2 regions of the Ramlibacter sp. AN1015 genome follow, and region 2 is predicted to be linked to the other one. Evidence: predicted binding sites of a transcription regulator. Region 2 holds the regulator's gene; the other holds the start of a gene.
What was found. The regulator NrdR, encoded in region 2, represses ribonucleotide reductase genes. The targets are predictions, from matches to a motif close to CACNANATNTNGTG.
Positions count from the first base shown of each region.

Region 1 (7,257 bases), on a different contig from region 2:
GTGGCGCGGCGAGGCGGCGGCGGCCCTCGAGCGCTACCAGCAGGCGGTTCTCACCGGCGCAGAGCGCGTGGCGCAGGCCGACTTCCGGCGCGCCCGCGATGCGCTGGCCGCGACCGGCGACGCCACGCTGGTGGCCCGGGCCGAACTCACCCGGTGTGCGATGCAGGTGGCCGTGCTCGACTTCCGCGATTGCGCCGGCTTCGAGTCGCTGCGCGGCGATGTCGCGCCGCCCGAACACGCCTACGCCGCCTACCTGTCCGGTCTGCCACTGAGCGCTGCGCAGGTGGGGCTGCTGCCGGTGCAGCATCGGCCCGTTGCCGAGCCGGCGCGCGCGGCAACGCCGGATGCGGCGGCCTTGCGCGCGATCGAAGACCCGGTAGCGCGGCTTGTCGCCGCCGGCGTGCTGCTGCGGGGGGGGCGCGCCGCGCCAGCCGTGGCAGAGCTCGCGGCCGACACGGCATCCGCCCAAGGCTGGCGCCGCCCCCTGCTCGCCTGGCTGGGGGTTCAGCTGCGGCTGGCCGAGCGTTCCGGCGATGGCGAGCGGGTACAGCAGCTGCAGCGGCGGATGGCGCTGGTCGCGGGGGAAGAAGCGGCGCGCGACGGGCAGGGCGCGCGTCCCTGAACGTACTGGCTGTGCCCGCGCGCCGGCGGCAGCTGGCACGCGTGGCGAGCAGCGGCGGCACCGGCTGCAGTCGGCCGCTGGACCAATAGAAGCGCGCCGAACTGGACCACGCGGCGCCGGGCGCGCCGTTCGTCGTGGTCCAGGGCTTCCGAGGGCGGAGCCTGCACCTGCGCCAGAGGTGCTGCGCTTCCTGCGCACGCGAGGGAGTCGGGCTGGAAGTGCACGCCCGCGGGCAGCGGCGCAGCGACGCTGCCGAAGATGGGGAGTCCGCCCTGAGTCACTGTAGCCAAGTGTGGACGTGCCGCAGCGCCGATGCGGTCTTGGCATGCGCGTGCGCGTGCGTGCCGCAGATACAAGGAAGCCGCGGCATGGCGGCAGGAACGCGAAAGCCGCGCATCCCTGCGGCAAAGAAAAAGCCGCGGCATTGCCGCGGCCGGGTAAGGCTGGAGACCGGGCCGACCTGCGCCAGCCCGGAACAGCGCCTCAGGGTTTGCTGGCGGTAGGGAACGGCCAGGCAGCCTGCGGGTTCAGCGTCGTTTGCGCTGCGGGTGCGGCGGCGGCAGCAGGTGCCCCGGCGGGCGCAGCGGCAGCAGGCGCTTTCGCAGCTTTCTTGGCGGCCGGCTTCTTGGCGGCCTTTTTCGCGGCGGGCTTCTTCGCAGCCGGCTTCTTGGCTGCGGCCGACTTCTTGGCCGCGGCCTTCTTCGCCGGCGCCGCCTTCTTCGCGGAGGCGGCCTTCTTCGCTGGCGCCGCCTTTTTCGCGGAGGCTGCCTTTTTCGCCGGCGCCGCCTTCTTCGTCGCGCTGGCCTTCTTCGCCGGAGCGGCCTTCTTGGCGGTCGCCTTCTTCGCGGTCGCCTTCTTCGCCGGTGCCGCCTTCTTGGCCGGAGCAGCCTTCTTCGCCGGAGCGGCCTTCTTGGCCGGTGCCGCTTTCTTGGCGGTCACTTTCTTGGCGCTTGCCTTCTTGGCCGGGGCGGCCTTCTTCGCCGGAGCGGCCTTCTTGGCGGCCGTGGCCTTCTTCGCCGGTGCCTTCTTGGCGGCCGGAGCCTTCTTCGCAGCGGCCTTCTTGGCGGCCGGTTTCTTTGCAGTTGCCATCACATTCTCCTGTTCAAGTTGATCAACATCAACGAAAGAAGCACTCCGCACCTGTTGGGGGCGCCGAGCGATTCGGGCGGCTGGGTCCGGACCCAACCGCCTGAACACCATGGCCCGCGGCGCTGGTCGGCTCTCGGGCCGGCTCAGCGCCGCGGGCGAATCTCACCTCACCTCGTATCCACTGTCGCAGTTGCCATCAATCCCATGAAAGCGCGCCACCCGACTGGTACTCGATCACGCGGGTTTCGAAGAAATTGCGCTCTTTCTTCAAGTCGATCATTTCACTCATCCAGGGGAACGGGTTTTCCTCGTTCGGGAAGAGTGCCTCCAGGCCGATCTGCGTGGCGCGCCGGTTCGCGATGTAGCGCAGATAGCCCTTGAACATGGACGCGTTCAGACCCAGCACGCCGCGCGGCATGGTGTCTTCGGCGTAGCGGTATTCGAGCTCGACGGCCTTCAGGAACAGCGCCTTGATCTCGGCCTTGAACTCCGCCGTCCACAGGTGCGGGTTCTCGAGTTTCAGCTGGTTGATCAGGTCGATGCCGAAATTGCAGTGCATCGACTCGTCGCGCAGGATGTACTGGTACTGCTCGGCGGCGCCGGTCATCTTGTTCTGCCGCCCGAGCGCGAGGATCTGGGTGAAGCCGACGTAGAAGAACAACCCCTCCATCAGGCAGGCGAAAACGATCAGGCTCTTGAGCAGGGTCTGGTCGGCCTCCGGCGTGCCGGTGCGGAAGTTCGGATCCATGATCGCGTCGATGAACGGGATCAGGAACTGGTCCTTGTCGCGGATGGACGCGACCTCGTGGTAGGCGTTGAAGATCTCGCTCTCGTCCAGGCCCAGCGACTCCACGATGTACTGGTAGGCGTGGGTGTGGATCGCTTCCTCAAAGGCCTGGCGCAGCAGGAACTGGCGGCACTCGGGCGCGGTGATGTGCCGGTAGGTGCCCAGCACGATGTTGTTGGCGGCGAGTGAATCGGCGGTGACGAAGAAGCCCAGATTGCGCTTGATGATGCGGCGCTCGTCCTCGGTAAGGCCGTTCGGGTCTTTCCAAGTGGCGATGTCGCGGGTCATGTTCACTTCCTGCGGCATCCAGTGGTTGGCGCAGGTGGCGAGGTACTTTTCCCAGGCCCACTTGTACTTGAAGGGCACCAGCTGGTTGACGTCGGTCTGGCCGTTGATGATGCGCTTGTCGGCGGCACTCACGCGGCGCGTGCTGGGTGCCTGGGCGGACGTGGCGGCAGCTACCTGGACCGGGGGCACCGTGGAGGAACGCGAGGAGGCGGGGAGCGCAGCGTGTGCCGCGCGGGAAGCGACTGCGGGAGCGAGCTGCAGATTCGCGAGGGAAGATGCGGGCTCCTGGCTGCCGGTCAGGCTGCCGGGGCGGCTAGCTGGCGATGTGGGCGTGACGTCGTCGTCCCAGGTCAACATAGGTTTTCCAATGCTCTCATTATGAGAGCAGCAATGTGGAATGCAAAGTGCACGTTCACATCACCGCTCGATTGTGTTGCTCAATTGCGTCGATGCAATGTCGGAGAACTCCGACAGATCGACGCACGCATCACGTGCTCACTGGCACGCTTCGCAGCCCGGGTCGTCGATCGCGCAGAACTTGATGTCGGTCGCGGGCGCCGCGTTCATCTGGGCCTGCGCTGCGGCGGCCGCCGCTTCGAGCGGGCTCATGACCGCAGAAGGCGCTGCGCCCGACGACACCGCGTTGAGACGACCCGAGGTCACGGTAGATTTCTCGGTGTGCGTGGCACTGATGGTGCGCAGGTAATAGGTGGTCTTCAGGCCGCGCGTCCAGGCCAGCTTGTAGGTGTCGTCGAGCTTCTTGCCCGAGACGCCCGCCATGTAGATGTTGAGCGACTGCGCCTGGTCGATCCACTTCTGCCGGCGTGCCGCGGCCTCCACCAGCCACTGCGGTTCCACCTCGAAGGCGGTCGCGTACAGCGCCTTCACTTCCTGCGGCACACGGTCGATCGGGCGCAGCGAGCCGTCGAAGTGCTTGAGGTCCATGACCATCACGTCGTCCCACAGGCCCAGTCGCTTGAGGTCGTGCACCAGGTAGTGGTTGATGACGGTGAACTCGCCCGACAGGTTCGACTTGACCGACAGGTTGCCGAAGCAGGGCTCGATGGACGCATCGACACCGATGATGTTGGAGATGGTGGCGGTGGGGGCGATGGCCACGCAGTTGGAGTTGCGCATGCCGTCCTGCGCGATCTTGCGGCGCAGCGCATCCCAGTCGAGCGTGCTGGAGCGATCCACCTCGACATAGCCGCCGCGGGCCTTGGCCAGCAGGTCGAGCGTGTCCGGCGGCAGGATTCCCTTGTCCCAGAGCGAGCCCTTGTAGCTCGAGTAGCGGCCGCGCTCGCGGGCCAGTTCGGTGGAGGCCCAGTAGGCGTGGTAGCACACCGCTTCCATCGAGCGGTCGGCGAACTCCACCGCTTCCTGCGAAGCGTAGGGAATGCGCAGCTCGTACAGCGCGTCCTGGAAGGCCATGACGCCCAGGCCCACCGGGCGGTGGCGCAGGTTGGAGTCGCGTGCCTTCTTCACCGCGTAGTAGTTGATGTCGATCACGTTGTCGAGCATGCGCATGGCCACCGTGATGGTGCGCTTGAGCTTGTCGTGGTCGATGCCGCCGTCCTTCAGGTGCTGGCGCAGGTTGATCGAGCCCAGGTTGCAGACGGCCGTTTCGGTGTCGCTGGTGTTGAGCGTGATCTCGGTGCACAGGTTGGACGAGTGCACGACGCCGGCGTGCTGCTGCGGCGAGCGCACGTTGCAGGCGTCCTTGAAGGTGATCCAGGGGTGCCCGGTCTCGAACAGCATCGTGAGCATCTTGCGCCACAGGTCGGCGGCCTGCACGGTCTTGCTCGGCTTGATCTCGCCGCGGCGGGCCTTGTCTTCGTAGGCGACGTAGGCTTTTTCGAAGTCGGCGCCGAACAGGTCGTGCAGCTCGGGCACGCTGGAGGGCGAGAACAGCGTCCACTCGCCCTTTTCCACGACGCGGCGCATGAACAGGTCGGGAATCCAGTTGGCCGTGTTCATGTCGTGCGTGCGGCGGCGGTCGTCGCCGGTGTTCTTGCGCAGCTCCAGGAACTCCTCGATGTCCAGGTGCCAGGTTTCCAGGTAGGTGCAGACGGCGCCCTTGCGCTTGCCGCCCTGGTTCACGGCCACGGCGGTGTCGTTGACCACCTTGAGGAAGGGCACGACGCCCTGCGACTCGCCGTTGGTGCCCTTGATATGGCTGCCCAGCGCGCGCACGCGGGTCCAGTCGTTGCCGAGGCCGCCGGCGAACTTGGACAGCAGTGCGTTTTCCTTGATGGACTCGTAGATTCCGTCCAGGTCGTCCGGCACGGTGGTGAGATAGCACGAGGAGAGCTGCGAGCGCAGCGTGCCGCTGTTGAAGAGCGTCGGGGTGCTCGACATGAAGTCGAAACTGGAGAGCACCTCGTAGAACTCGATGGCACGCGCTTCGCGGTCGATCTCGTTGAGCGCCAGGCCCATGGCGACTCGCATGAAGAACGCCTGCGGCAGCTCGATGCGGCTCTTGCGCACGTGCAGGAAATAGCGGTCGTACAGCGTCTGCAGCCCCAGGTAGTCGAAGTTGAGGTCGCGCTCGGCCTTCAGCGCGGCCCCCAGGCGCTTGAGGTCGTACTGCAGCAGTTCGGGGTTGAGCAGCTCGTTGTCGACGCCCTTCTTGATGAAGCCGGGGAAATAGTCGGCGTACGAGCCGGCCATTTCCGCGGGCGGCAGGTCGCGCCCCAGCACCTCCTTGAAGATGGTGTGCAGCAGCAGGCGGGCCGTCGCGTAGGTGTAGTCGGGGTCCTTCTCGATCAGCGTGCGCGCGGCCAGGATGGAGGCCTTGTAGACCTCGTCCATCGGCACACCGTCATACAGATTGCGCAGCGTTTCGGCCACGATGGGCTCGGGGCGGACATCGGCGCCGAGGTTGGCGCAGGCGCTGTGGATCAAGCCGGTGAGGTGCCCGAGGTCCAGGGCGACGCGCTCGCCGCCTTCGATCACGTGCAGGACGGCCTGCGGCGCCGCCGGCGCTTCGGCCTGCTTGGCGCGCTCCTGGGCGCGGCGCTCGCGGTACAGCACATAGGCGCGGGCGATCTCGTGATGGCCGCCGCGCATCAGGCCGAGTTCGACCTGGTCCTGGACGTCTTCGATGTGGAAGGTGCCGCCGCCGGGGCGCGAGCGCATCAGGGCCCGCACCACCGCCTGGGTCAGCCCGTCTACCGTCTCGCGTACGCTGGCCGAGGCCGCGCCCTGGGTGCCGTGCACCGCCAGGAAGGCCTTCATCATGGCGATGGCAATCTTGTCCGGCTCGAAGGGCACGACAGCGCCATTGCGGCGAATGATCTGGTAGTGCGACAGGGGCTGGCCGCTCGCGCCGGCGAGGGCGCCGTGGCCCGTGCTCGACATGGTGGCGCCGGCGTAGGCGGCAGCGGTGGGGGTGCTCAGGGCAGTCTGCATGTTTCCTCTTGTATGTGACTTCGGGGAACGCGGCTCCGCAGGAGGGGCCGGCTGTTTTTTCTTATGGGAGAAAAGGCGTCCGAGCCACTATATCTAGCGTCAATAGCTGTGGCAAGACACCACAGGTGGTGTTTTTGCAAGACTGGAAAATTTTCGGCTTGCATGCTTGCGGATGCTGTGCGAGGCAGGTCCGTGGCTGTTTGCGCACCCGTGCGGGCGAGGCTGTGGAGGTGCGCGAAGGCAGCCGCGCGCGGTGCGCCTCAGGCCGCGAACTGCGCGTCCGGCCAGCCCGACGCGTTGCGCAGGCGCCGCCAGTCGAAGCCCGGCCCCGGATCGCGCTTGCGCCCGGGCGCGATGTGCTCGTGGCCGGCGATGTGCCCGATTGCATAGCGCTGACCGATGGCCGCGAGGATGGCCGCGAGCGCCTCGTACTGGGCGTCCTCGAAGTGCTCGCCCTCGAGGCCTTCGAGTTCGATGCCGATGGAGTCGTCGTTGCAGCGCTCGCGCCCGCGCCATCGCGAGACGCCGGCGTGCCAGGCGCGCGCATCGCAATCGACGAACTGCCAGAGCTCGCCGCCGCGCCGCACATAGAAATGCGCCGACACCTGCGTGCCGCGGATCGACTGGAAATACGGGTGAGCATCCCAGTCGAGCGTGTTGCAGAACAGCTGCTGGACCTGGTCGCCTCCGTACTCGCCCGGGGGCAGGCTGATGGAGTGCAGCACCACCAGGTCGATGCGCGCATCGGGCGGACGGGGGCCGAAGTTGGGCGAATCGAGCCTGCGTGCGAAGCGGTACCAGCCGCCGTCCCACAGCCCGTCGGCCGCGGCGGGCGGCCTCTGCTCAGGCGCGTTCGTCATGGACTTCATCACCGGGGCAGGAAATCGCCAGGCGGGCGATGCGGTAGCGGATCTGGCGCAGGCTGATGCCCAGGCGCTGGGCCGCCGCCGTGCGGTTGAAGCCGCACTCGCGCAGCGTGCGCACGAGGATGTCGCGCTCGCGGGCGTCGAGCCACGCCTGCAGGTCGGACGGGATGAGCTCGCCCGTGCCCGACGCGCCG
Region 1 is NZ_JBBJUM010000001.1:439,843-447,099, reverse strand. It holds gene WG922_RS02185 (hypothetical protein) at 1-622, shown strand, start outside; gene WG922_RS02180 (histone) at 1,106-1,711, opposite strand; gene WG922_RS02175 (ribonucleotide-diphosphate reductase subunit beta) at 1,908-3,143, opposite strand; gene WG922_RS02170 (ribonucleoside-diphosphate reductase subunit alpha) at 3,282-6,146, opposite strand; gene ampD (1,6-anhydro-N-acetylmuramyl-L-alanine amidase AmpD) at 6,458-7,057, opposite strand; gene WG922_RS02160 (sigma-54-dependent transcriptional regulator) at 7,041-7,257, opposite strand, start outside.
Region 1: the regulator NrdR is predicted to act here: its motif matches at 6,283-6,296, upstream of WG922_RS02170 (ribonucleoside-diphosphate reductase subunit alpha).

Region 2 (7,257 bases):
TCTCGAGGGCCTGCGGGTCTTCGGGTCCGATGTGGCCCAGGGATTCTTCGACATCACCCACAACGGCTTCGCCCTGGTCGGCGTCGCGGTAGTCGTCTCCGCTCTTACGCTGGGAGTGCGGCCGGATCTGCGCGAAGCAGGTGAGTCGCACCTCATGGGCTGGCTGCGCGACCGGCAGGCCGACGCCATGGGCTTGGTTCCGGATCTCGCCGGCATCGTCCGCGCCACGGCCGCGGACCCGGGTGAACTGCCCAAGCAACAGGCTGCCGTCGCCTTCTGGCTCAGCCGCAAGTATCGGGTCGCGCCCGAGCCGCTGAGCGCTCTGGTGTCCGAAGCCTACGAACTCGGCGCGCGCACCAAGCTCGACCCTACCCTCATCCTTGCTGTGATGGCCATCGAATCCGGGTTCAACCCGTTCGCGCAGAGTGCGGTCGGGGCCCAGGGCCTGATGCAGGTCATGACCAAGGTGCACGGCGAGAAATACGAACTGTTCGGCGGAAAGCTCGCTGCCTTCGACCCGGTATCCAACCTCAGGGTGGGCGCGCGCATCCTGCAGGAGTGCATCGCGCGGGCCGGCTCGGTGGAAGCCGGCCTCAAGTACTACGTGGGCGCGGCCAACCTGCCCGACGACGGCGGCTATGCCGAGAAGGTGCTGGCCGAGCATGACCGGCTGCGGCAGGTCGCCGCCGGCCGCAGCGTGTCTCCGTTCACCACGCCCCCGCTGCGCACGCAGGCGCCGCCGCGCGACCAGCCCTCGGCCGCCGTCGATGCGCGGCTCGCCGCACTCTTCTGAGCCTGCGCCCCTCGGCTACACTTCGCCCGGTACGCGACTGGCGATAGGCGCGTCGCCCGCCGGCGCGTGCCTCGGCCGGGCGATCGGTGCCGACGTGGGTCACCACGGGGGAGCGTACCGCCGCGGCCGCGGCGCACCGCCGTTCGCCTGGGCAGCCCTCGTTCACGAACAGGGACCACCATCCGTCAGGACTGCCGCCATGTACCACCGCAACATCCTCATCGAGCAAACCGACCCCGAACTCTTTGCCGCGATCCAGGCCGAGAACCGCCGCCAGGAAGAACACATCGAGCTGATCGCCAGCGAGAACTACGCCTCGCCCGCCGTCATGGCGGCCCAGGGCACGCAGCTGACGAACAAGTACGCGGAAGGCTACCCCGGCAAGCGCTACTACGGCGGTTGCGAAAACGTCGATGTCGCAGAGCAGCTCGCGCTGTCCCGGGTGAAGGAGCTGTTCGGCTCCGCCGCCGCCAATGTGCAGCCCCACTCGGGCGCACAGGCCAATGAAGCGGTGTTCCTGGCCTTCCTCAAGCCGGGCGACACCATCATGGGCATGAGCCTCGCGGAGGGCGGGCACCTCACCCACGGCATGGCCCTGAACATGAGCGGCAAGTGGTTCAACGTCGTCTCCTACGGCCTGGACGACAGGGAGGAGATCGACTACGACGCGATGGAGCGCAAGGCCCGCGAGAGCCGGCCCAAGCTGATCATCGCCGGCGCGTCGGCGTATGCGCTGCGCATCGATTTCGAGCGATTTGCCAAGGTGGCACGTGAGGTGGGCGCCATCTTCATGGTCGATATGGCTCACTACGCCGGCCTGATCGCCGCGGGCGTCTACCCCAACCCCGTTCCGCATGCGGACGTGGTGACGTCCACCACGCACAAGAGCCTGCGCGGCCCGCGCGGGGGCATCATCCTGATGAAGCCCGAGCATGAGAAGGCCATCAACAGCGCCATCTTCCCGGGCCTGCAGGGCGGTCCGCTCATGCACGTCATCGCCGCCAAGGCCGTGGCCTTCAAGGAAGCCCTGGCGCCCGAGTTCAAGCAGTACCAGCACCAGGTCGTGCGCAATGCGCAGGTGCTGGCCGAGACGCTGGTGCAGCGCGGCTTGCGCATCGTGAGCGGCCGCACCGAGAGCCACCTGATGCTGGTGGACCTGCGTGCCAAGGGCATCACCGGCAAGGAAGCCGAGGCGGTGCTGGGGGCGGCGCACATGACCATCAACAAGAACGCCATTCCGAACGATCCCGAAAAGCCGATGGTGACCAGCGGCGTGCGCATCGGCACGCCGGCCATGACCACCCGCGGCTTCAAGGAGGAAGAGGCACGGCTCACGGCCAACCTGATCGCCGACGTGCTGGACAAGCCGCGCGACGAGGCCAACATCCAGGCGGTGCGCGAGAAGGTCAACGCCCTCACCCGCCGCTTCCCCGTCTACGGCTGATCGGCCATGAAATGCCCCTTCTGCGGCAACGCCGAAACCCAGGTGGTGGAGACGCGTGTCGCCGAAGACGGCGAATTCATCCGCCGGCGCAGGCAGTGCGCGCACTGCGAGAAGCGCTTCACCACCTACGAGCGACCCGACGTGAGCTTCCCGGTCATCGTCAAGAAGGATGGGCGCAGGGTCGAATTCGACCGCACCCGTTTGCTGGGTTCGATGAAACTCGCGTTGCGTAAGCGTCCGGTCAGCACCGAACAAGTCGATCGGGCGGTCGAGCGGATCGAGGAAAAGCTGCTCAACATGGGGGTGCGCGAGCTGCCTTCGTCCAGCATCGGCGAGTTGGTGATGCGCGAGCTCAAGGCGCTGGACAAGGTGGCCTACGTGCGCTTTGCCAGCGTCTACCGCAGCTTCGAGGACGTCAAGGATTTCACCGCCCTGATCCGCAGCGAGACCTGAGATTCGGCGCGCGAAACACTGGTAGTTCTTACGTCCATAACATAAAAGAAACGTTTCCTTTAGGACTACAAATCCGGCATAGTCCTGCGCATGCAGCGCATGTCTACGCCCGGTTTGCAGGGCCCCGCCGAAGCCGCGGGGATTACCCTGCTGGAACTGCTGCTGGCCGTCGCGCTGCTCGCTCTGCTGGCCACACTGGGCATCCCCAGCTTCCAGCGCCAGCTCGCCTCGAGCCGTCTGTCGGCGGCGGCCAACGACCTCGGCTCTGCACTCGCGCTTGCCCGCAGCCAGGCCATCCAGAAGGGCGTGCGCTTCACGGTGTGCCGCAGCCTGGACCAGTCCGAGTGCGACACCGGCGCACGCGACTGGTCCACTGGCTGGATCGTCTTCCAGGACGACAACGGAAACCGCACCCGTGAGGCGTCCGAGGCCATCACCCTGGTGGCCCACGCGCTGCCCGCTGACATCACCGCACGTGGGAACGCGCCGGTCGCATCCAACGTGTCGTTCCGGCCAAGCGGCGAAGCGCTGCAGGCGGGCACCTTGCGGGTGTGCAGCAGCGCCGCGGCCCTGGGCGACAGCCACCGCACGTCCGACCTGATCCTCACGAACAGCGGACGCGTGGTCACGGTGCGCTCGTCTCCGGTCCTCTCGACCTGCCCGAATCCGACATGACAACTCCGACCCCGCACCGCCGACGCTTGCGCCCGCCGGGCCAGCGCGGCATGTCCCTGCTCGAAGTGATGGTTGCGCTTCTGGTGCTGGCCTTCGGGGTGCTCGGCCTCGTGGCCTTGCAGACGCGCACGCTCAAGGCGAACGTGAGCGCCCTGCAGCGCAGCCAGGCCTCGATGCTGAGCCACTACATCCTCGACGTGATGCGGGTGGACCGGGAGCAGGCGCGGTTCGGCGCCTACAACACCGGTGACGACGTCCGGTGCGCCGCCGGCACAGCGACCGGCACTCCGACGCTCGCGGAATCCACCCTGCGCGACTGGATCAACGACGTGAAAGGCAGCATCGGCGACCGCCCCAGCACCTGCGTCTGGGTGCGCTGCACCGAATACCACTGCAGCGTCCAGATCCGCTGGGACGACAGCGCCTCCGGCGGCTTGTCCGAGCAGCAGCTGACCATCGCCTCGCGCATCTGAGCATGAAGCACGCCCGCTTTTCCCGTTCATGCCAGCGCGGCGTCGGCCTCGTCGAGCTCATGGTCGCCTTGCTGGTAGGCCTGCTGCTGCTTACCGGCGTGCTGGGCGCCTACCTTTCTCAGCGGCTCGCCTACCGCACCCACGAGAGCCTCGCCCGCTTGCAGGAGAACGGACGCTTTGCCTTCGAGCTCATGATGCGCGAGGTGCGCGACGCCGGCCAATTGCCCTGCGGCGCCGCGCTGACTGCGAACGTCCTGCGCAAGGCGCCGCCGGCGGTCACTTACTGGTGGGCCGATACCGACGCCGGCATGGTGCGCGGTTTCGACGGCGTGAGCGGCGCCGGCGTCGCCAGCAATTCCGTCGTCGCAGTGGGCACCGCGACGAGCGAGCGCATTGCCTCCACGGACGCACTACTCCTGCTGCGCCCCACCGGTGCCGATCAGGGGGTGGCCCGCATCGCCGCGCACGACCCCGCAACAGGCACGCTCAGTGCCGCAGCGGACAACGGTGTCGAGTCCGACGACATCGCCCTGCTGTGCGACCCGCACAGCAGCGCACTGTTTCAGATATCGACCTCGACCTCCTCGGGCAAAGCACTCAGCTACCGGGGCGCCCCCTCCCTCAATTGCACGACCGACCTGGGCGCGGTGGTCGCGCCGTGCACGGACACCCACCCCAAGACCTTCGAAGCGGGCGCGATCGTCGCCCGCTGGGAGCCCGCGTTCTGGTACATCGGCGCCAATGGCCGGGGCAGCCGTTCGCTGTACCGCGCAACCATTCACAAGAGCGGCGCCACGCCCGGCTCGCGCACCATCCAGACCGCCAAGCACGAGATGGTCCCCGACATCGACGACCTGCAGATCGATTACCTGCGCCGCCTGCCGGGTGGCGACCTTGCGAGCACCTGGGAGAGTGCCGCCGCCATCACCAGCTGGAACGATCCCGACAGGCCCGTGCTGGCCGTACGGGCGCGCCTGACGCTCGTCGCCAACGATGGCGCCGGCTCTCTTCTCGCCCGCAGCCTCGTGGCCGTCGCGGCACTGCGCAACGCCCAGCCGTGACCGCGCGCCGCAGCATCCCCGCCCGGCTCCGGCCGCGCCGCGACGCCCAGCAAGGCTTCGTGCTCGTCGTCTCCCTGGTCATCCTGCTGGTCATCCTGGTGCTCGCCACGGCCGGGGTCCGGCTCACCGCCAGCGAAGAAAAGATGGCCGGCCACAGCTACGACCGCACTCTCGCGTTCCAGGCGGCCGAAGGCGCCCTGCGCGAGATCGAGGGGCGTGTCGCATTGACACGGCCGACCGCGGCGGGCGCTTGCGCCGATGTGCCCGGCGACGGCTTCTCGGTGCTGACCTGCCCGCCACCGGCAGGCAACGACAAGCCCAGATGGGCGGACGCATCCTTCACCCAATGGGGCACTGCCAGCCCCATCGGCATCGACCAGTTGTCGATCACGCCCACCTATGTGGTCGAGTACCTGGGAGCGAGCTTTCCCTGCAGCGCAGACCCCACCGATCCGCCCGCCTGCAAGCGCTATCGCATCACCGCGCGCGCCAACGCCGGCCCCGAGCGCGCCGCCGTCACCGTGCAATCCATCTATGCCACCGATTGAACTCCGCCCCAGACGTACTTTGCTGCCCGCGATCAGAAGGCAATGCGCGTTGTGGCGCACTCCGGCCGGCACCACCGCAGCCCTTCTAGCCGCAGCGTTCACCATCGGCCAGGCCAGCGCCGGCATCGACATTCCGCCCACGCCGCTTTCGGTCCGAACACCCGCGAAACCCATGGTGATGTTGGTCGCCGGCAAGGACCACCGCCTCTTCTATGAAGCCTACAACGATGCCAGCGACATCAATGGGGACGGGAAGCTCGATCTCCGCTTCAATCCATCGACGACATACCTGGGTCTGTTCAATTCGAACTACTGCTACACGCATACCGGCGGCGGTACCAATGCCGACTTATTCAGTCCGTCCAGCCGCGTCGTGGGCGAGCTGGGCCACTGCACCAACAGCTGGTCGGGGAACTGGCTGAACTACGCCACGACCAGCCGCATAGACGCACTGCGCGTCGTGCTCTACGGCGGCATGCGCGAGGTGGACACCCTCAGCAGCACGGTGCTGAGGCGCGCCTATATCCCGCAGGACGGACATAGCTGGGCCAAGGAATACACCAGTGAATCCGTCGATGGCTACCGGATCGATCGCTACACGCCCCTGGCGCAGCCGTCCCCGAACAGGCGGCACTTCTTCGGCAACGTCACCGCGAACGCCGCTGTCAACTGCGCGGTCATCACGAACTGCAGCGACCTTCCTCCATGGCTATCGATAGTCGCCAACTCGAACAGACGCGTATGGCAGTGGGCGTCGGGCGAAGGTCCTGTCTTGCGGGATACCACCCACGCCGGAACAAGGACCAACCTCACCGTTCGGGTGCTGACCTGCGCCAACGGGTTCACCGACGGCTGCAAGCGATACTCCGATCAGACCGCCAAGCCCATCGGCTTGCTACATGAATATGGCGAAAACGACGCCATGCTCTTCGGCCTCCTGAGCGGCAGTTTCGATCGCAACATGGCAGGAGGGCGGCTGCGCAAGGTGGTCTCCTCGTTCGCGAACGAAGTCGACAGGCAGAGTGGGCGGTTCACGCGCATCAACGGCATCGTCAGCACTTACGACGCTCTGCGCATCCGGGACTTCAACAACGGCTCACGCAATGGCTGGTACCGGGGCGGCGCACTGACGAATACAGCGGCGCGGGAGGGTCAGTTCCCCGACTGGGGCAATCCGGTCGGCGAGATGATGTACGAGGCGCTGCGCTATTTCGCAGGCAAGGCCACGCCCACTCCGGATTACAGCGGTGCAAGCACGCTGGATCAGTCGCTCGGCATCTCCGAAGTGCCGTGGGATGACCCGTATGCCACCACCAGCGCTGCGAAGGCACCGTCCTGCGCTCGGGCCAGCCTGCTCGTCGTGTCCGACAGCAACGTTTCCTACGACTCCGACCAGGTGCCAGGGTCCTATTTCAATCCAGCTTTCGTGGGTGACCTCGCTGGCTTCGATGCGCAAGCCGAGGCGCAACGCATCACGGACTGGGAGTCACAGGTGCGCGGCGCCCGCTTCATTGGTGAATCGGGGAAGTCATTCGACTCTGCGCCCACCGCAAAGGCCGTCGAGTCCTTGGGCACCGTGCGCGGACTTGCCCCAGAAGAGCCGACGAAGCAGGGTAGCTACTACGCCGCATCCGCCGCTGCCTTCGGCAAGCGTACGGATTTGAGAGACACATTACCCGGGAAGCAAAACGTAGAGACCTTCGTAGTCGCCCTCGCTTCTCCGCTTCCGCGCATCGCAGTTCCCGTGCCCGGAGGCGGCAATATCACCGTTGTTCCGTTCGCCAAGACGGTCGCCAGCCTTGATGGGCAC
Region 2 is NZ_JBBJUM010000009.1:147,165-154,421, reverse strand. It holds gene WG922_RS15520 (lytic transglycosylase domain-containing protein) at 1-793, shown strand, start outside; gene glyA (serine hydroxymethyltransferase) at 993-2,237, shown strand; gene nrdR (transcriptional regulator NrdR) at 2,244-2,690, shown strand; gene WG922_RS15505 (GspH/FimT family protein) at 2,790-3,365, shown strand; gene pilV (type IV pilus modification protein PilV) at 3,362-3,838, shown strand; gene WG922_RS15495 (prepilin-type N-terminal cleavage/methylation domain-containing protein) at 3,841-4,899, shown strand; gene WG922_RS15490 (pilus assembly PilX family protein) at 4,959-5,447, shown strand; gene WG922_RS15485 (pilus assembly protein) at 5,434-7,257, shown strand, end outside.